DNA from 4 places in the Pseudoalteromonas sp. NZS127_1 genome. Region 4 is predicted to be linked to each of the others. Evidence: predicted binding sites of a transcription regulator. Region 4 holds the regulator's gene; each other region holds the start of a gene.
The links. Region 4 encodes sigma-54, which starts transcription at its own class of promoters, with help from an activator protein. Its sites were predicted from a motif close to GTTGGCACGNNNNTNGNNT; they were not measured.

Region 1: a site for sigma-54 is predicted at 2,904-2,922, ahead of I6F50_RS13000 (hemerythrin domain-containing protein). Genes of this name have one in related genera too.
Region 2: a site for sigma-54 is predicted at 2,259-2,277, ahead of I6F50_RS10405 (CsbD family protein). Genes of this name have one in related genera too.
Region 3: a site for sigma-54 is predicted at 2,833-2,851, ahead of I6F50_RS18040 (DUF2726 domain-containing protein). Genes of this name have one in related genera too.

Annotation. Positions count from the first base shown of each region.
Region 1 is NZ_JADYXO010000013.1:104,570-109,686, reverse strand. It holds gene I6F50_RS13020 (GGDEF domain-containing protein) at 1-1,761, shown strand, start outside; gene I6F50_RS13015 (DUF6500 family protein) at 1,798-2,016, opposite strand; gene I6F50_RS13010 (hypothetical protein) at 2,046-2,300, opposite strand; gene I6F50_RS13005 (hypothetical protein) at 2,361-2,615, opposite strand; gene I6F50_RS13000 (hemerythrin domain-containing protein) at 2,962-3,387, shown strand; gene I6F50_RS12995 (plasma-membrane proton-efflux P-type ATPase) at 3,505-5,117, opposite strand, start outside.
Region 2 is NZ_JADYXO010000009.1:112,047-117,163, reverse strand. It holds gene I6F50_RS10410 (xanthine dehydrogenase family protein molybdopterin-binding subunit) at 1-1,956, shown strand, start outside; gene I6F50_RS10405 (CsbD family protein) at 2,018-2,215, opposite strand; gene I6F50_RS10400 (group II truncated hemoglobin) at 2,490-2,903, shown strand; gene hrpB (ATP-dependent helicase HrpB) at 2,987-5,117, shown strand, end outside.
Region 3 is NZ_JADYXO010000027.1:10,811-15,927, forward strand. It holds gene arcB (aerobic respiration two-component sensor histidine kinase ArcB) at 1-1,621, opposite strand, end outside; gene folE2 (GTP cyclohydrolase FolE2) at 1,854-2,774, shown strand; gene I6F50_RS18040 (DUF2726 domain-containing protein) at 2,891-3,487, shown strand; gene mtnN (5'-methylthioadenosine/S-adenosylhomocysteine nucleosidase) at 3,610-4,317, shown strand; gene I6F50_RS18050 (regulatory signaling modulator protein AmpE) at 4,318-5,117, shown strand, end outside.
Region 4 is NZ_JADYXO010000003.1:1,742-6,858, reverse strand. It holds gene lptA (lipopolysaccharide transport periplasmic protein LptA) at 1-176, shown strand, start outside; gene lptB (LPS export ABC transporter ATP-binding protein) at 173-898, shown strand; gene I6F50_RS04365 (RNA polymerase factor sigma-54) at 968-2,467, shown strand; gene hpf (ribosome hibernation promoting factor) at 2,494-2,781, shown strand; gene ptsN (PTS IIA-like nitrogen regulatory protein PtsN) at 2,786-3,238, shown strand; gene rapZ (RNase adapter RapZ) at 3,257-4,102, shown strand; gene I6F50_RS04345 (HPr family phosphocarrier protein) at 4,145-4,417, shown strand; gene mgtE (magnesium transporter) at 4,548-5,117, shown strand, end outside.

The DNA.
Region 1 (5,117 bases), on a different contig from region 4:
ATCAATAACATAAAACTAAATGAATTAGACTATCTTCAAAATGAAGACAAGCTCACTCAAGCGTTTAAAATAAGCAAAGAGCAAAATTGGAAAAAACTTCATCTAGAAGCGGCCGCTTTGTATGCGGAGTTACTTTTTAGACAAGAAAAATACGAAGCGTTAAACACACACTTATCCTATTACTTAAAGAACAAAGAGTTACCAAATCAAAAAAGTGTATATTTATTATTTCTCGAATCACAACTCAAGTCTCTAGCAAGGGAGGCGAACCCAACTCCAGCACACACGCTAGCCACCAAATTAGAAGAGAGCTTGCAACAGCATTCAACTAAAGAAAAAATCATTATTTTACGAGCACTTGCTTACTATTACACCGATACAGATGCATTGAAAAAGACCCTAAATGTTGCACTAGAGGGGCTAGAATTAGCATTAAAAGATGACGATTCAGCATCTCAAGGGTACTTTTTTAGAAAAATAGCCGATGCATATAATTATCTAAACGAAAAAGACAAAGCCATATATTATGCAAAAAAAGCGGTTGCGGCCTATGAGCAAACACAAGATGGGCTTTTTACTGCAAAAGCATACTGGAGCTTAGGCAATGTATTGCTTGAAGTAGAAAAACCTAAAGATGCCTTAATATACCTAGATAAAGCATTGCTCTATTTTAAAAAAGTTAATATGCAAAAAGGCTTAACCTTTGCTCAGTACTCAATTGCCAATATTGAGTACTTACAAGCAAACTACGATAAAGCTTTAACTTTAACTAAAGAAAACATTGAGCTTGCTCGTTCTGCAGGTGTATACGACATGCAACTCGCATCGCTCATTTTGTTAGCTGACATATATATAAAACAAGATTTAATCGAGAGAGCAAATGAAGCAAACGATGAGGTGTTTTTAAAATTAGATAAATTCAGCCGCAGTATTTATAAAGCCGATTTTTTAAGTAAACGCTATGAGCTAAAGCGACGCCTTAACTACACTGACGAGGCTTTTGAAGCAATTGAACAAAAGCTCCTTTATACAAAAAAACACTACGAAGCAACTAGTGAAAATAATATAAAAACACTACAGGTGCAGTTTGAAGTAAAAGAAAAAGAAGAAAAAATACAGCAACTAGAGTACGCAAAAGACATTAGTGAACTACAAGCTAAAGAAGAGTACCAACAAAAAATAATTTGGCGACTCAGCGCTGCTATTGCATTTATTTTAGTGATTGCTTCATTATTTTTATTTTATCGGCAAGCCCGACAACGTCAAAAATATTACGATATTTCATTAACAGATTATCTAACAAATTGCCCTAATCGCAGAGGAATAATGCGCGCAGCAGAAGCAAAGCTTGGTGAAGGTAAAATGACGATAGCAATTGTTGACTTAGACTACTTTAAAAAAGTTAACGACCATTTTGGTCACGATGTTGGAGATTTAGTTCTTATTGCCTTTGCAAAAGCTGCAAAAGAAACACTATGTAATGATCATCAGTTTGGTCGTTACGGCGGCGAAGAATGGTTATTTGCACTAAATACGGTTGATGAACGAATAATTCGCGATATATTTGACCAGCTCGCCATTAGCTTCGCCAAGCATTGCAGTAATATAGAAGACTTTCCTAGTGATACAAAAATCACCTTTAGTGCAGGGGCCTCTGTAAGTGGCCCTTTAAAAAGCACACTAGATGTTCTTATTAAACATGCAGATAAATTACTTTATAAAGCAAAAGAAAACGGAAGAAACCAAGTCGTTGTTGATTAAATAAACACAGCTAAAAGTATTGGCTCATTTACTTGACTAAAGCCCATCTAAGATCATTTTTTTGATGGTCTTTGCTTTTACAAAATGATCTAATTTATGGGTGTGTATCCACCAAGTAGCAGCTTCCATAAGTAGCGCTGGGTCGTCGTTTTTATTAGCAAAAAATGCATAAAAAGAAAGCCCTACATTTTCGCCTTTAACTGCTATTTTTTTATCGCATACGGTAATTATTTTTGCTCTTAGTTCTTCCCTCATACATACCTTATTTAATTATATTTTTACTATTAAAATACGCCATTTAAAACGCTAACGATTAGCTGTAAAAGGCTTCTATCAACCAAGCCATGATTCTCAAGCTCTTTATTAGGCGTATTTACTTTTGCAGCTTTGCATTCATTATCTAATATCTCATTTTTACGTGTATCGGTTTCGTATGCAATATCTGCTTGTTCCATACATTTTGCCGAGCCTGCGTAAGGCTGTGCCGCACAAGCGCTTAGTAATAAAAAAAGTGGAATTGCTATCAATAATTGCTTCATAACTAATCCTATTTTTACGTAACTTATTTACTTTAGACTATAGCTGCAAGTTAGCCGTATTTACTTTTCTACCTCCATTACAAAAAATTCAAAAAAGAACGTACCTATAGCATCAAAAAAAGTGTCATTTTTTTCATCCTTTTTAATTTGTGCGCTAATGCATTGATTATAAACTTCTGAGCTTGTTTGAGCGCCATTTCGATCAACCGTTTCAGCCTCTTCAATGCATAAGTTAGGGTCAGAACGTGGGGCAGTACTACAAGCACTTAGTAAAGCGCACAGCAATAATGCGGCGATGGGGCTTTTTGTGTTCATCCTTAAACTATCCTATTAAGTTAACGTGCTACCTGCATTTATACCGATTGGTATTATATGTGGGAGTAATATATAGATTGTACCTAAATAATGTTGCTACTTTATCACTGCAATAAAATAAACAACCAGTAAATATTTGTAAGGTTCTGTAGGGATTTATACTCACTTCTATAATTGAACTACGTAAAAGCCTGAAATTATTGCATTCATATCACTGTAAAATTTACAGTGATAGCAGCCCAAAAATAAAAAATCAAAATAAAAGCAATAAAATACATCAACTTAATATTTGGCATTTAGTTTGCTAGTTAGTGATATAAGCAAATAAATTGTAAAAGGATTAGTTATGAATATTTTTGAAGCACTACGTCATGACCATGACAAACAACGAGAATTGGTAGATGCGCTTATTCAAACGCACGGCGACACAGAGCAGCGCCACACGCTAATGGACGAGCTAAAAACAGAACTAGAACAACACGCAAAGTTTGAAGAACGTTACTTTTACAACCCACTTATGTTTGATGACTTAACTCATGAAAAAGCGCGCCACAGCGTAGCTGAACATCACGAAATTGATGAATTAATTGAACAACTTGAAGATACCGAAATGAGCTCGTCTGCATGGTTAGTTGCAGCTAAAAAACTGCATCATTTAGTACATCATCATTTAAGTGAAGAAGAACACGAAGTATTTCAATTAGCGGGTAAAGCACTAACCGAAGGGCAAAAACAAAGCTTGGCAAAGCAGTATAATGATGCAATGCACTAATACTTTTTATTTGTGAGTAACTTTACTCACAAATAATTGAACCACCTTATATACACTCCCTTGTGTACTATTGGTTATAAGCCACTTGGCTTATAACCATTTTTTTAAGCCTATATGCTAACTCTTCTCTAGTAAGGGTGCTTCTGTCGGATCAAAAATTCGATACGCCACTAGCTTTAAACCATCGTTAATAAAAAACCACACCAAAGCATATGCCCACACAGCAAGTGCCCATCCCCATCCTAGTGGGGTCATAAACACACCATAAACAGCAATAAGTGTTGCTATAACTTGCGTGCCAAATACGGCGACCATTAATATAGCAGACGGTTTAATAGACCAAAATGGACCTCGGGTACGCGCTAAAAATATAGTCAAATGCCCTGCTACAGAAAGTAATAAGTACATTAATGTTTGAAGATGAGGACGGTCGAGTTCAAATACTTTATCTCCTAAGTAAAATAAACCAAAGGCTGCAATTGGCCCTACAATTCCCAGCACAGATGCAATACCTAAAACGAGCCGCATATTCCATGTCTCGGGCTTATTTTGATAATGCACATTGTCGTATGCAATAGACAAAATGGCGGCATCGTTAAGTAAAGCAAGCATTACAATCATGACTGCTGTTAACGGATAAAAGTTAAAAATTAATATCGCCATGGTCATAAACAGTAATACGCGCAGTGTTTCAGCAACCCTGTAAATAGCGTAACTGTTCATGCGTTGAAATATTTTTCGGCTTTCTTTAACTGCATCAATAATAACCGACAAGCCATCGGTCATTAACACAATTGATGCTGCTGAACGCGCTGCATCTGTAGCACCCGATACAGCAATGCCACAGTCAGCTTTTTTAAGTGCTGGCGCATCATTTACGCCATCTCCTGTCATGCCAACAATGTGCCCTCTATGCTGAAGCACATCAATAATATGGTATTTATGCTCAGGGAATACTTGTGCGAATCCGTCAGCACTCTCGATAGAATCATCTAACTGTGTGGCTTGATGATACTCAGTTGCACCAAATCCACTAGCATCAAGAATGTTTGTCCCTAAACCCAGTTTACTTGCAGTTTCGCGCGCAATGGCTACTTGGTCGCCCGTGACCATTTTAACACTCATACCCATTTCTTTTGCATCGGCAATGGTTTGTATTGCTTCTTCACGCGGTGGATCAAAAAGTGGCAATACGCCTATAAATTGCCATTTACCTTGCTCGTCTGTTTTAGCAACCGCTAAAGAGCGAAACCCACGTGCTGCAAATTCATCTATTGATGCCTCAACTTGAGTTTTAACTGCCTCAATATTAGCCGACAAAGCTAAAATAACCTGCGGTGCACCTTTGGTCACTTTAAACGTTTTGCCATCAGCATTTTTAATTAATGCTTCAGTACGTTTGCTCACAGGATCAAATGGCTGAAAATGTTCTATATGATAAGAATCTAGATACTGCTCAGCTTTTACACTTTGTAATACTGCTAAGTCAATCGGATCGTTATTTTCTGAGCGAGATGCTAATGCCGCGTACAATATAACTTGCTCAGCAGAGCCTTTATTTATTGAGTTTTCGATATAAAACGGGTCACCCAACGTTAATAGGTTTTGTGTCAATGTGCCGGTTTTATCAGAACAAAGAATATCAACACCCGCTAGCTCTTCAATTGCAGCTAAACGTGTTACAACCACTTGCTTTTTAGCCAATAAACGAGCGCCTACAGCCATAGTAA
Region 2 (5,117 bases), on a different contig from region 4:
GGTGACCCTAAATACGGCGATCAAAATACCGATGGCTCGCGCAGTATTCGCTACAATATGCAGCGCCTGCGTGAAATGGGCGCAAGTGTGCGTTACATGATGCAGCACGCTGCCGCTAAGTATTGGAAAGTTGATCCACAAACCTGTACTGCTAATCAACACGTTGTTACACACAGCTCAGGTAAATCGCTTACTTATAAAGATTTAATCGACTTAGCACTTACAATAACGCCACCAGAAGCTGACAAACTAACACTTAAAACACGCAAAGAATGGCGTTATATTAATACCGGCATGGCGCACATAGATTTAGCAGATTTAGTAACAGGCAAAGCTATATTTGCAGCCGATGTACGCGAACCACAAGCGCTGGTGGCTATAATTGAACGCCCGCCGGTAGTAGGCGGTGTTGTTAAGTCGTTTGATGCCAGTGCTACAAAAGCGATAAATGGCGTTATAGATGTAATTGAAATGCCTGTACCAAAAGGCGCACCGCAGTTTCAGCCAAAAGGTGGCATTGCGATTATAGCTAAAAACACATGGGCTGCATGGCAAGGGCGTAAAGCATTAAAAGTCGTGTGGGATGATGGCAAAAATGGCGATTATAATTCAGAAGAATTTAAAAAGTCATTATTAAAAACAGTACAAACTCCACAGGCAAATATACGTGATAAAGGCGATGCCATGGGCGTGTTGGCTAAATCGAGCAATAAACTTGTAGCCGATTATTACGCGCCGCATCTTGCTCAAGCACCAATGGAGCCACCTTGTGCCACAGCGATGTACAACAAAGACCGTGTTGATATATGGGCTGCTACGCAAAACCCACAAGCCGATATGAAAACAGTGGCTGCAATGCTTGGCATGGATGAGAGCAAAATTAATGTTCACGTTACCATGTTAGGAGGCGGTTTTGGGCGTAAGTCAAAACCTGACTTCTCAGCAGAAGCGGCTTACCTTTCAATGAAAGTAGGCAAACCCATTCGTGTGCAATGGACGCGTGAAGACGACATACAGCATGGTTTTTACCATGCGGTTTCGGCTCAGCACATTGAAGCATCGTTAGATAAAAATGGCGCAATAGAATCTTATTTACACCGCACCGCGTTTTCACCGATCACCTCGACCTTTTCAGAAGGGGCAACTACGCCAGGGAGCTTTGAACTGCGCTTAGGGTTTACCGACAACCCAATTAACACACCTAACATGAAGTTAGAAAACGGTGATGCGCAAGCCAAAGCACGAATTGGTTGGATGCGTTCTGTATCAAATATTTTTCATGCCTTTGCTATTCAGTCATTTATTGGTGAAGCAGCGCACAAAGCCGGTCGCGACCAAAAAGACTATTTATTAGAAACTATAGGTCCAAGCCGAATCCTTGATGTAACTGAGCAAAATGCCACATATGATAATTATGGCGGCGATAAAGCGGTTTATCCTTTAGATATTGGCAGACTACGCCATGTTATTGAAAAGGTTGCTGACATGAGTAAGTGGGGGCGAGAGCTTCCTAAAGGGCGAGGTTTAGGTATAGCAGCGCATAGAAGCTTTTTAACTTACGTAGCGACGGTAGTTGAAGTAGAAGTGTCGGATGCTGGCGATTTAAAAGTAATTAAATCGTGGGTTGCCATTGATGCGGGCACGGTTGTAAATACCGACACCGTTAAAAATCAAACCCAAGGTGGCTCTATTTACGGTATTACCACTGCAATTAGTGACGGTATTACCTTTGATAAAGGCCGCGTGCAGCAAAGCAATTTTCATGACTATCGCGTACCGCGTATGAGCGACTCACCGCTTGAGATTGACGTTGAAATTGTACAAAGCGATGCACCACCAGCAGGGGTAGGTGAGCCATCTACACCAGTTTATGCGCCAGCATTATGTAATGCTATTTTTGCAGCATGCGGAAAGCGCATTAGGCAGTTACCAATAGGTGATCAGCTAAAAGCGTAGCTAAATAACTACAGCTTAAACAAAAAAACCGCCAAAAGGCGGTTTTTTTAGAAGTTAGCGATTAGTGAGTTTTTTCAAACTCATCAACTTCACGCTCTGCTTCTTCTTTAGATTTACCATACTGCTGCTGGATTTTGCCAACTAGCTCTGTACGGCTACCTTCAATTTTATCTAAATCGTCGTTAGTAAGATCGCCCCATTTTTGTTGAGCCTTACCTTTAAGTTCGTTCCAATTACCTTTCATACGATCGCTGTTCATAAGTTTCTCCTTACTTAGATTTAATTAACGTTCAGTATAAAAGGAGCAAGGTGTGTACCAACAAGTTAAAAATTTATTTTTCATTTATAATCATCGTGTTATGTTTTTATTGAGGCAGTAATTATTAATGTTGTGAGCACATCCTTAAAAAATATACAGAGCGGTCTGTAATTATTGCTGACATAAGTTACGCAGCTTTGATGTAACTCATTCTTAAATTTTTGTTTTAAGCTAATATGCAGGTATTAAACAAAGTAGCTAACATGAGTGAGTTATGAATACTAAAACGTATGAATACGGAGTGGGCGACTACTCGTACAAAATGGCAGGTGAATTAGCAGGTATTACACAACTGGTGAATGCGTTTTACGATAATATGGAAACTTTAAAAGAGGCTGAGCATATAAGGGGCATGCACTCAAAAAATTTATCGGCATCGCGTAAAAAGCTCGCTTACTTTTTGTCGGGCTGGCTAGGCGGCCCTAAATTATACGCTGAGCATTTTGGCAGTATAAATATTCCTCAAGCGCACAAACATTTACATGTAGGCATTGATGAAAGCGGTGCATGGTTGTTATGCATGCAAAAAGCGGTTGATGAGCAGCCTTACGAAGCCTCATTTAAAACTTACTTAATGGAGCAATTACGCGTACCGGCTGATCGAATTAGAATGGTATCCGGTAGTTAATAGCAATTATTAATAAACATCAATCGCAGCTAGGCTTTGGTTTTTTGTTACAATGCCTGCAAAGCAATTTAGGGTAAATAGCTGTGCTGCCGGTTCAAGACATATATCAACAACTCGTTACTACATTACAACGTAATCCAATTACGTTACTACAAGCGCCGCCTGGTGCTGGTAAATCTACGTGGTTACCACTACAACTAATGCGCGATGGGCATTTTAAACGCATTGTGATGCTAGAGCCTCGCCGTTTAGCTGCACGTAATATTGCCAGTTATTTAGCAAAGTGCCAAAACGAGAGTGTTGGGCAAAGTGTGGGTTTGCGGATTAGAGGCGAGAGTAAAGTAAGCGCTAATACGCGCCTCGAAATAGTCACCGAAGGCATGCTTACACGCATGCTACAAAATGACCCTGAATTAAGCGACATAGATTTACTTATATTTGATGAGTTTCATGAGCGCTCAATTGCAGCCGATACCTCACTTGCCTTTGCGCTCGAGACCCAAAGTGCACTGCGTGAAGACTTAACCATCATGCTTATGTCGGCAACGCTAGATACTGAGCGTTACACTGCGTTTTTTGATTGCCCTGTAATTCAATCGAGCGGTCGCAGTTACCCAATAGACGAAGTCTACATACCCATAAAAGATGAAAGCCGCTGGCTTGATGCAATTCCTAGCATAATAAAACAAGCGCTTAATGAGCAAACAGGCAGTGCATTGGTATTTTTACCCGGGCAATTTGAAATACTACGGGTGCAGCAAGCACTTAGCGATTTACCCAGTAACTGCACTGTAGCAACGCTATTTGGCGAGCAAGATAAAGCTAATCAGCAAGCCGCTATTGCTCCTGCACCAAACGGTATGCGCAAAGTAGTGCTTACCACCAATGTAGCCGAAACCAGTTTAACTATTGAAGGCATACGCATTGTAATTGACAGCGGCAAGCGCCGTGCAGCGACCTTTAATTTAAAAACAGGGGTCACAGAGCTCACAACACAAAGTATATCGCGCTCTTCTGCTGTGCAGCGAGCAGGACGTGCAGGGCGAATAGAGCCGGGCATTGTTTATCGAATTGGCTCAAAGCAAACCTTTGAGCGACGTAATAGCCACGACAATCCCGAAATACTCACATCAGACATAAGCCAACTTATGCTTGAGGCAAAGCAGTGGGGAGCCAGTATTGATGAGCTAACCCTACTTGATAAGCCTACTGAGCAACAATGCGAGCAAGCAAGTAACCTGCTCAACATGCTAGAAGCTATTGATAGCAAGGGTAAGCTCACACCGCTTGGCAGTAAAATGTTAGGTTTTGGTGCTGATATTCGTTTGGCGCATATGCTACTAAAAGCACAAATACTTGATGACCAACTCCCTGGTATTTTTAGGCTCGCTATTTATTTAGTGGCATTACTTGAGAGCCGAGTAAACAGTGCAAACGAGTTGAGTTTAGCGTTGCATAACCAACAGCAACGACCACATCCGGTATTTAAGCAGCAGCTAAAATATTGGCAAAGCCGTTTAAAAGTAAAAGAGTCAAATGCTGATTTAAATACAGAACATTTAAGTTTGCTGGTGGCACTTGCTTATCCCGATCGTATTGCTAAAAAGCGCGGTAATGGTTACTTACTTGCCAATGGTGCAGGGGCTGAGCTTAATAGCAATTATTGGCACAACGACGACTACTTAGCGATAGCAACCATGGGCGGGCACAAAGGCGGGCGTATATTTGCAGCCACCGCGCTTAACCCATTTGAGTTACAAGAATTTTTACCGCATTTATTTAGTGAATTAACTCGCTGCGAATTTGACGAAAAAGCCGCACGCTTTATTCATCAAGATGAAGTGAAGCTTGGTGCTATAACGCTTACCAGCCAGCCTAGTAAACACAAACTAGACAAAAGCGAGCGTGCCAAAGCGTGGCTTAACTTATTTACTAAACACGGTTTTGCATTATTTAACGAGCAACCTGATGCGCAGCAATTGCTGATACGCATGAGCTTGGCAAGTAAGTTATTGCCCGATAAATTTCCACAAATAAACGAGCAACAACGTATTCTAAATGCAGCGCAGTGGCTAGGCGTATTTTTAGAAGATATTAAAACGCTCACGCAGCTTAAAAAGTTTAACTACTTTGAAGCATTACAAAACTGTTTTGATTGGCAACAACAAACAGCTTTAAAAGCACTGTTACCACTGCGCTTAACGGTGCCAAGTG
Region 3 (5,117 bases), on a different contig from region 4:
GCCCGCGTTGCTCTAATAGGTTTGTAGCAATTTCGGCGTTCAGAGGCACATCTTCTACTAGCAGAATATACAAACCACGGCCAACATAACTTTGCTCTGTTGGTGCAACACATAAACTAAGCGGTATTTGCACTGTAAAACAACTTCCTTCGCCTTCAGTACTATTTACCGTAATTATCCCTTTCATTGCACTTACAAGTGCTTTAGTTACAGCTAAACCAATACCGGAGCCTATCGCGTTAGTGCCTTTTAAATCCGGCGCTTTGTAATACATATCAAATATATGGGCAAGTTGCTCTGGTGGAATACCTTGACCGGTATCTAGTACCTTAATAACTAACCATGGGCCTTCTACGCGATTTTCTCTGCTGCATTCGAGTGTTACTTTGCCTTGCTGAGTAAACTTAACGGCGTTGTTAATTAAGTTCCAAACAACTTGGCGTAATCGAGTCGGATCGAGCTGCGCGTAAACATCAAGTATGCCATTGCGCTTAATATCAAACTCAAGCTCTTTTTGCTCTGCTATTAAGCCTGCAAAATTAACTACATCGTTTATAAAGTCTGACACATTAATAGAATTGGTTGCTATATCGAGCTGATCTCTATCTATTTTATCTAAATCTATAATATCGTTAAAAATATTACCGAGTGTTTCAGCACTCGAAAAAATAGTATTGCCCCAACTACGCTGCTGCTTATTAAGCTCTGTGTCTAATAACATACGCGTTAAACCAACAATGCCATTTAAAGGAGTACGTAGTTCATGGCTCAGCGTAGCAATAAACTTACCTTTGTCTTTATAGGCAGTTTCGAGTGCTTGTGCTGCTTCTTTACGGCTAGTGATATCACGACCAAAGCCCAGTAAACCAATGTAGTCACCGTCATCATTTATAAAAGGTAATTTACGCAGCTCAAACCAACGTGTTTCACCATTTACTTCATAGCCTACATCTATAGTTAGTGCTTTATGGCTTTGCTCTACTTCTTTATCGGTTGCCAAAACTTCAGCTAAAAAATGACTCGGGAATATCTGCTCAACCGTTTTTCCTATTAACTCACTACTTGATTTTCCCATTACCTCTTCAAACATTTTATTACAGCCGGCAAATACACCGTTGTTATCGCGGTAATAAAATAGATCGGGAGATGAATCAACGATTGAGCGTTGCAACATACTTTGTTGGGCAAGTTCTTGTTGTGTTTTTTTACGCTCAGCAATTTCTCGGCGCAGCTCTTCAATAGCGCGATGCTTGGCATGAAATGCCATTTTACGCTCATCAATTTCAATATTTAAACGACTAATGTTGTCTTTTAGGGTTTGGTTTAAGAGCTTCTCCTGCTTGGTTGCGCTATCTAAATAAGCATACGAGGCATCTAATTGACGAATTGAATTAAGTAATACACTTATAATTAAAGGAGAAACTACAGCCGTAAAAAATACCACAGCCAAAATATCAACAAGGTGTAATTCGCCTATCGCAACATAATAAAACATGCTCGATAAAATAAGAGATACAGTTAAAAATAAAGTGTAACAAATAGCTGCGGTTTTAAATTCACCAAATCGCGTTATTGAGCTGGAAAGTACCCGAGCCCAAGGGCTCAAAGAATAATCGGTCATACGTAATTTTATCTCTTAGCTGTGTGCTTAAATATAAAGAAGGCAATGCGCATGTATAAACATACCATTTTCCCAGATTTTAGCATTTTTCTCCTACCACTACCCATGTTGTGCGATAAAAACAGAATTTTTCATGTTTGATTTTGCTCATCTCTTAAACTCATCATTTCAGCAATAAATTATTTAGTGTAAAATGCCCCGCTTTATTATCTCCAAAATACGAGTAGCGCACATGCAAACCAATATGCCAGATATAGCAGACACTGCACCCGCTTTACAAACAGGTAAATTAGACTGGGTTGGCATGGGCGAAATCGAACTGCCATTTATTTTTGAGTCACGAGACTTATCTCCAGTTACAGTAAATGCCAAAGCTCGTGCATTTGTAAATTTGCATAAAGAAGATGCCAAAGGCATTCATATGTCACGTCTATTTTTAGCACTTGACCTGCTTTCAACTGAGCAGCAAGTCAATCCGCAAACAATAGCGCAAGCACTCGATACCTTTATAACTAGCCACGAAGGGCTGAGCGATAAAGCACAAATTGAATTTAAATTTGAATTACCGCTACGCCGTAAATCACTATTAAGTGGTAAAGCGGGCTGGAAAAGCTACCCAGTTGTACTTACCAGTACAATTGAAAATAACATTATTAGCTACGAGCTAACCGTAGATGTTACCTATTCTTCAACATGCCCTTGCTCTGCAGCACTTGCACGCCAGCTTATACAAAACGCGTTTAACGAAAAGTTTAACCAAGAAACCTTAAGCCAAAAAGATGTGCACGAATGGCTAGGCACTACACAAGGCATAGTAGCTACACCTCACTCGCAGCGCTCTATTGCCAACGTAAAAGTAAAGCTTGATAGCAATATTCAAGAATTTGACGTAGTGACTCTAATAAATACCCTCGAAGCTGAACTTAAAACGCCTGTACAAGCGGCAGTAAAACGCGAAGACGAGCAAGAATTTGCCCGTTTAAATGGTCAAAATCTTATGTTTTGTGAAGATGCAGCGCGTAAAATTAAAGCTTTATTAGAAACAGATAATTACAGCGATTACTGGCTGCAAATAAACCATTATGAATCACTCCATGCACACGATGCTGTAGCTATTGCGGTTAAAGGTATTGAAGGTGGATACAAAGCTTAATAGCTACATCGTTTTAGCTTTTATAAACAGTTGGTAATTATTTTATAACTCATACTTTTTAGGCACGTAAATTGCTTTATTTGAGCAGTGTCAATTTGTTGTTATGGAGTTACCGTATGGAATTCGCTTTATTATTAATTCTAGTATTAGTTGTCGGGGCTTCTGTTGTTGCGTCAAAATTTAATGACGATGGCGGAAACCCGTATCCTTTTACCCGCAAGCAAACTGTTTTTACGCAGGTTGAAGGCGCTTTTTTAAATCTTCTCGAGCGTGCTGTTGGCGATCAATATAAAATTGTTAGTCGCGTTAAGCTAATTGACGTTATTGACTGTAAGCAAGGTCTTTCTATTAAATCTAAACGTGCTGCTTTAGCTAAAGCTAAAAATAAGCAACTCGACTTTGTATTAATCGATAAAGAAAAACTAACTATTGTTGCGGCCGTTGACCTAGTTAACAATGCCAATAAAGATGGCCACAAAGCTCAACGCGACTGGTTTGTAAACGGTGCACTAGAGTCTGCGGGCATTCCACATATTCGTATGAAAGTTAAATCGGGCTACCGTCCTTCTGAAGTACGCGATGCAATTATGTTTAAACTTGGTAAGCCTGCAGCAACACAAACGCAGCGCCCTGTTCGTAATCGCTCACATAAGCCAGCGGTACTTTCACCTTCTCAAGCCAAAGCACAAACAACTGCTTTAGCTGAAATTTAAAAACCAAATTAAATACTCTCCTAAAAAGTATTTAAAGCGAGCTCATAAACAAGCTCGCTTTTTTGTTTTTTATTGCTAACTTCACGTATAATCAAGTGATTCAAACTCAGGAATTAAACATTATGAATGTTGGTATTATTGGCGCAATGGAGCCAGAAGTTAAAATTTTACGTGAAGCGATGCAAAACGCACAAATTTTAACTAAAGCAGGTTTCACTTTTTATACTGGTGAATTGGCTGGTAACACAGTAACACTTGTTCAATCTGGTATTGGTAAAGTAGCATCAACAATTGCAACTACCTTACTAATTGACAACTTCAAACCTGATTGCGTAATTAACACAGGCTCTGCCGGTGGATTCGATCCTTCTCTAAGTGTTGGCGACGTAGTAATTTCGTCAGAAGTACGTCATCACGATGTAGATGTTACTGCTTTTGGCTACGAAATTGGCCAAGTACCACAAATGCCAGCAGGCTTTGCAGCTCACCCTAAATTAGTTGAAGCAGCACAACAAACAATCGAACAAATCAGTGATGTTAAAACACTTGTTGGCTTAATTTGTACTGGTGACACATTCATGTGTGACCCTGTGCGTATCGATAAAGCACGCAGTGATTTTCCTACAATGCTTGCCGTTGAAATGGAAGGCGCTTCAATTGCACAAACGTGTTTTACGCTTAACACACCATTTGTTGTAATTCGCTCAATGTCTGATATAGCAGGTAAAGAGTCACCACAATCATTTGAAGAATACCTAGAAACAGCATCAATCAACTCATCTAAAATGGTTGTCGCACTTTTAGAAAAGCTAACTGCAGTGTCTCTGTAAATGCTTAGCAATATTGTTCAAAACCACTTGGACTTTATTGCCTTCATACTAGCGCTCCTTGCTGAGCGCTTTATTCCCCTTATTAGCTGGTATCATCCTAATACAGCGTTAAATGCTGTTTTTAGTGCTATTGGCAAGCGCATATACAAAAGCAAAGAACCTAAAAGCTATCAATATTTGGCAGCTATACTCGCAAGCACGCTCATTTTAAGTGTCATTCTCATTATTGTAGTGCTACTACTCGAGTTTGCTTTTTACCCTGAATTACTCGCAGGTCTTATTTTATACTTATGCTTAGAAAGTAAGAGTATTGATAAAAAAGCACTTCGCATTGCAAAGCTAACTAAACAAAATCAAAAATCGACAGCACGCGAATTACTAAAACCACTGCTTGCCCGTGAAGTTAATAGGCTTTCATCTCCTGGTATTATTAAAGCATTAATTGAAAGCTTAATACTGCGCACTGCTCGATACTATTTCGTAGTTATATTTATATTTTTAGCCTTTGGCCCAATTACTGCCCTCGCCTATCGATTGCTTACTTTAATACAACAAGCCTGGCGTAGTGATATATCCCCAAATAGCTACTTTTTAAAACCGCTTAAAACTCTCTTGTTTATTATTGAGTATATTCCAATGCGCTTACTCGCTTTAACTATTGCAGCAAGTAGAGCGAGCAAACAAAGCATGCACTACATAAAGCATTATGGTAGACATTTTTATCAAACAAATACAGGTTGGCTACTAAGCACATGCTCTGCATCACTTGGTGTGCAGCTGGGCGGGCCTGCAGTTTATTT
Region 4 (5,117 bases):
GTAATGCACAAGTATCGCAAGCGGGACAAAAAATAAATGCTAAAAGCATTACCTACGATATAGAGCAGCAGCTAATCAGTGCCGAAAAAGATGAAAACTCAACTGACCGCGTTCACACAATTTTAGTACCAATCGAGACTAAAAAAAGTAAAAAAAGCGACAAAGGTCAACCATGAGCACATTAAAAGCAGAGCTATTAGCAAAGAGCTATAAAGGCCGTGAAGTTGTAAAAAACGTCGGCCTTGAAGTCAAAGCTGGCAGTATTGTTGGCTTACTTGGCCCTAACGGCGCAGGTAAAACTACCACGTTTTATATGATAGTAGGACTTGTACCTAGCGACAAAGGTAAAATATCGATAGACGATAACGATATTACTCTTTTACCTATGCATAGTCGTGCTAGATTAGGCATTGGCTACTTACCGCAAGAGTCTTCAATATTCAGAAAGCTGACTGTTTATCAAAACTTAATGGCCATTTTAGAAACGCGCAAAGAGTTAAATAAACAAGCTAGAGAAGACACTCTCGATAAATTATTAGATGAATTTAGCATACAACACATTCGTGATAGCCAAGGTATGGCATTGTCGGGTGGCGAACGTCGTCGTGTTGAAATAGCACGTGCGCTGGCAGCAGATCCTAAATTTATATTACTGGATGAACCATTTGCAGGTGTTGACCCGATTTCGGTATTAGACATAAAGAAAATAATAGAACATCTTAAAAATCGTGGGATTGGTGTATTAATTACCGATCATAACGTAAGAGAAACCCTTGATGTTTGTGAAAAAGCCTACATTGTTTCTCATGGGGAGCTGATTGCATCAGGTACTCCAGAACACGTATTAAATGATAAAACAGTACGCGATGTTTACTTAGGCGAGCAATTTAGGCTGTAACATTTACGCCATGTCTTTAAGCATCTGCTAGTATTAATTATAACAACATAAAAGGATTGTTAGAGATACATGAGGCAATCACTACAGCTGCGCATGGGCCAGCAACTTACAATGACTCCACAGCTGCAACAAGCTATTCGTTTGTTGCAACTCAGTACATTGGATCTCCAGCAAGAAATACAAGAAGCTCTCGACAGCAACCCGCTATTAGAGGTTGAAGAAGCAGACTATTCAGAAGACGCTGCAGGTAAAAACGAGCAAAAAGCAGATACAGATGACATAACTGTTAGCGCATCTGCCGATGATGCTCCAAGCGAATACGAACAAGATAGTGGTGAAGCACTTGCAAAAGACACGCTAAGTGACGACATGGCTATGGATGTTAGTTGGGATGAGTACATGAGTGCCGCCCCAGCAGCATCATCGGGTCCGATGCCTGAAGACGAATCAATATACCAAGGCGCCTCTACTGAAACGCTCCATGAGTATTTAATGTGGCAGTTACAACTAACGCCATTTAGCCCTACAGACGAAGCTATTGCTATTGCTATTGTAGAAGCCGTCGATGATTCAGGTATTTTAACACTAAGCTGCGAAGAGATTTTAGAAAGCTTTAATCAAGAAAACGAAGATGATAACGAAGTCGAACTTGATGAAATTGAAGCTGTATTAAAACGCATCCAACTGTTTGATCCTGTTGGTATTGCTGCACGTAGTTTACAAGAGTGTTTGTGTATTCAGCTTAACCAGTTTGATAAAGAAACACCTTACATTAATGAAACAAAAATGATTTTAACCGAGCATATTGATTTATTAGCTGCTCGTGACTATCGTACATTAATGAAGAAAACTAAGCTCAAAGAAGAAGAGCTTAAGGAAGTAATGACATTAATACATACTCTTAGCCCTAAACCTGCAGATACTATTGTAAGAGAAGAATCTGAGTATGTTATTCCTGATGTGTCAGTTAAAAAAATTAAAGGCCGCTGGGTTGTTGAGTTAAACCCAGACAGCATGCCTAAAATTCGTGTTAATAGCCAATACGCGGCAATGTCTCGCACTGTAAAATCCAGTGGTGACAGCCAGTTTATTCGCTCGCATTTACAAGAAGCTAAATGGTTTATTAAAAGCTTAGAAAGTAGAAACGACACGCTATTAAAAGTGACAAATTGTATTGTTAAGCAACAACAAGGCTTTTTTGAACACGGTCCTGAAGCCATGAAACCAATGGTTTTAAATGATGTTGCTGAAATGGTAGAAATGCACGAATCAACAATTTCGCGCGTAACAACCCAAAAGTATATGCACACACCCCGTGGTATATTTGAGCTTAAATATTTTTTCTCAAGCCATGTAAGCACCGAAAACGGTGGTGAATGTTCATCTACAGCAATCCGTGCGCTTATCCGAAAATTAATCGCAGCAGAAAACTCAGCAAAACCATTGAGTGATAGCAAAATAGCGGATATATTGGCTGAGCAAGGAATTAAAGTAGCGAGACGTACAATCGCAAAATACCGCGAATCTCTGGCTATTCCACCGTCAAATCAGCGTAAAAGTTTGATTTAAGACGCAAAAAAAAGAGGGTAATGCTTATGCAACTAAACTTAACTGGTCGTCACGTAGAATTAACCGATTCACTAAGAGACTATATTAATACCAAATTTGCGAAGCTAGAAAGACACTCTGATCATATTAATAATGTTCATGTCATTCTCGATGTAGAAAAATTAAATCAAAAAGCAGAAGCCACCATACACGTAAGCGGTGCTGAGCTATTTGCCTCTACAGAACATCAAGATATGTATGCCGCCATTGACTCGTTGATCGACAAGCTCGATCGACAAGTAATTAAACACAAAGAGAAGCTTGCTCGACACTAATATGATGAAATTAAGCTCACTTATATGCCAGGACTGCAGCAAAGCTGCGGTCCTTTTTAATAGCAAAAAAAGAATTTTAGAGTTCATTAGCGAACTTGCTCACGACAAACTTCCGTATTTACCGCAACAAGATATTCTTAATGCTTTAATGAGCAGAGAAAAATTGGGTAGTACAGGTATAGGGCGTGGCATTGCCATTCCTCATGGAAGAATGAGCGGTGCAGAAGAGCCTTTGGCTTTAGTACTCGTTAGCGAAACTCCAATAAATTTTGATGCGATCGATAATCGCCCTGTTGATATTTTCGTCGCACTCATCGTACCAGATGGCGATAACCAGCAGCACTTAAAGACTCTAGCAACCATTGCTGATAAACTAAACAACAAAGATTTTTGTAAACAGTTACGCAGTGCAAAATCAGATACTGAGCTTTACCAAGTTATTGTCAATCAATCATAGTTTTATAAAGGGTGTTAAATGGAGTTAATTATCATAAGCGGCCGTTCTGGTTCTGGAAAGTCGGTTGCTTTACGCGTTGTAGAAGATTTAGGTTATTATTGCGTAGATAATATTCCAGTTAACTTGCTTCCTTCATTAGTTCGCAGTGTGTCTGATAGCTATGATAAAATTGCTGTTAGCATTGATGTGCGTAACATCCCTAAACAACAAGATGAATTTAACGATATTCTTGAATACTTGCCTGGCTTTGCAAAACCTACGTTATTTTATTTAGATAGCGACGATCAAACATTGATCAAACGTTTTTCTGAAACTCGTAGATTACACCCACTATCAATTGACTCGTTGCCTCTTGATTTAGCCATCAAAAAAGAAAAAGAATTACTTGATGTATTAATCACCCGCGCCGACTTTATGATAGATACAACTGATTTAAGCGTTCATCAACTTGCTGAATCTATTCGTGAAAAGATTTTAGGTAAAAAAGATAAGCAACTGATTGTCACGTTTGAATCGTTTGGTTTTAAATACGGTATACCAAAAGAAGCAGATTACGTATTTGATGCACGCTTTTTACCCAATCCACATTGGGAACCTGAATTAAAACCTTTAAATGGGTTAGATCAACCTGTTAAAGATTATTTGGCCAATCACAGCATAGTGCAAAAATTCACATGGCAAATTCAAACATTTGTACAAACGTGGTTACCGCACTTAGAGCGAAATAACCGCAGTTATTTAACCATTGCCATTGGGTGTACAGGCGGGCAACACCGCTCTGTATATTTAGCGCAAACTATCGGTGAAAGTTTTGCAATGACACATCCCAATGTGAAAATTCGCCATCGCGAACAAGAAAAATAATATAGCTGAATAATCACCTGTTCAGCTTAAGTAGAGTAAGTTATGCATTGTGAAGACACTTTTTTAATAAAAAACAAATTAGGATTGCACGCCAGAGCAGCCACCGTGCTTGCCCAATTGGCAGTGCAGTTTGATGCGACAATTACATTATTTCAAGATGACAAAGAAGCCGCAGGCGATAGCGTACTTGCACTAATGTTACTTGAAAGTAGCCAAGGCAAAGAAGTAAAAGTTGTATGCAAAGGCCCCGATTCTGAGCAAGCTTTACATGCTGTTGGAGAATTAATAGCACAACGTTTTAATGAACAAGAATAAACAGTTATAAAAATAATGCTCGCATTACTAATGCCCCAACTAAAACAGATATATAAAATAAATACGGTTAGTGACGCCAGTTAACTCACCTCTCCCCATAAAATAATATAAAAATTTATAAAGGACGCCAATGCCTGAAGCTTTTGAACAAGATTACCCACTACAGCAACTAAAACAGGTGACTAAGTCACTCAATAGTGGTCAATTTGTTCAAGTTAGGCGCATGCTCGCAAAAACAGCTCCTTGTGATACCGCATTATTATTAGAATCATCACCGCATAAAATTCGCCGACTCCTTTGGCAGTTGGTTGATCCTGATGTGCAAGGCGATGTTCTTGAAGAACTATCAGAAGATGTTCGTTTAGGCATTATTGCCCAAATGGAACCTAAGCACATTGCAGCCGCAACAGAAGATATGGGCCACGATGACTTAGGTGAAGTATTACGTAGTCTGCCGGACACCGTTTATAAAGACGTTGTTAGCGCGATGGACATTCAAGACCGTGAACGTGCAACACAAGCACTTTCGTATCAAGAGCGTTCTGCTGGCGCGCTAATGAACACCGATACGGTGACCATTCGCCCTGACGTTACGCTTGATGTTGTACTTAGGTATATTAGGCTACGTGGCGAGTTACCAGAAGGTACCGATGACTTGTACGTTGTTGATAAGCATAACTGCTTTATAGGCGCTTTATCG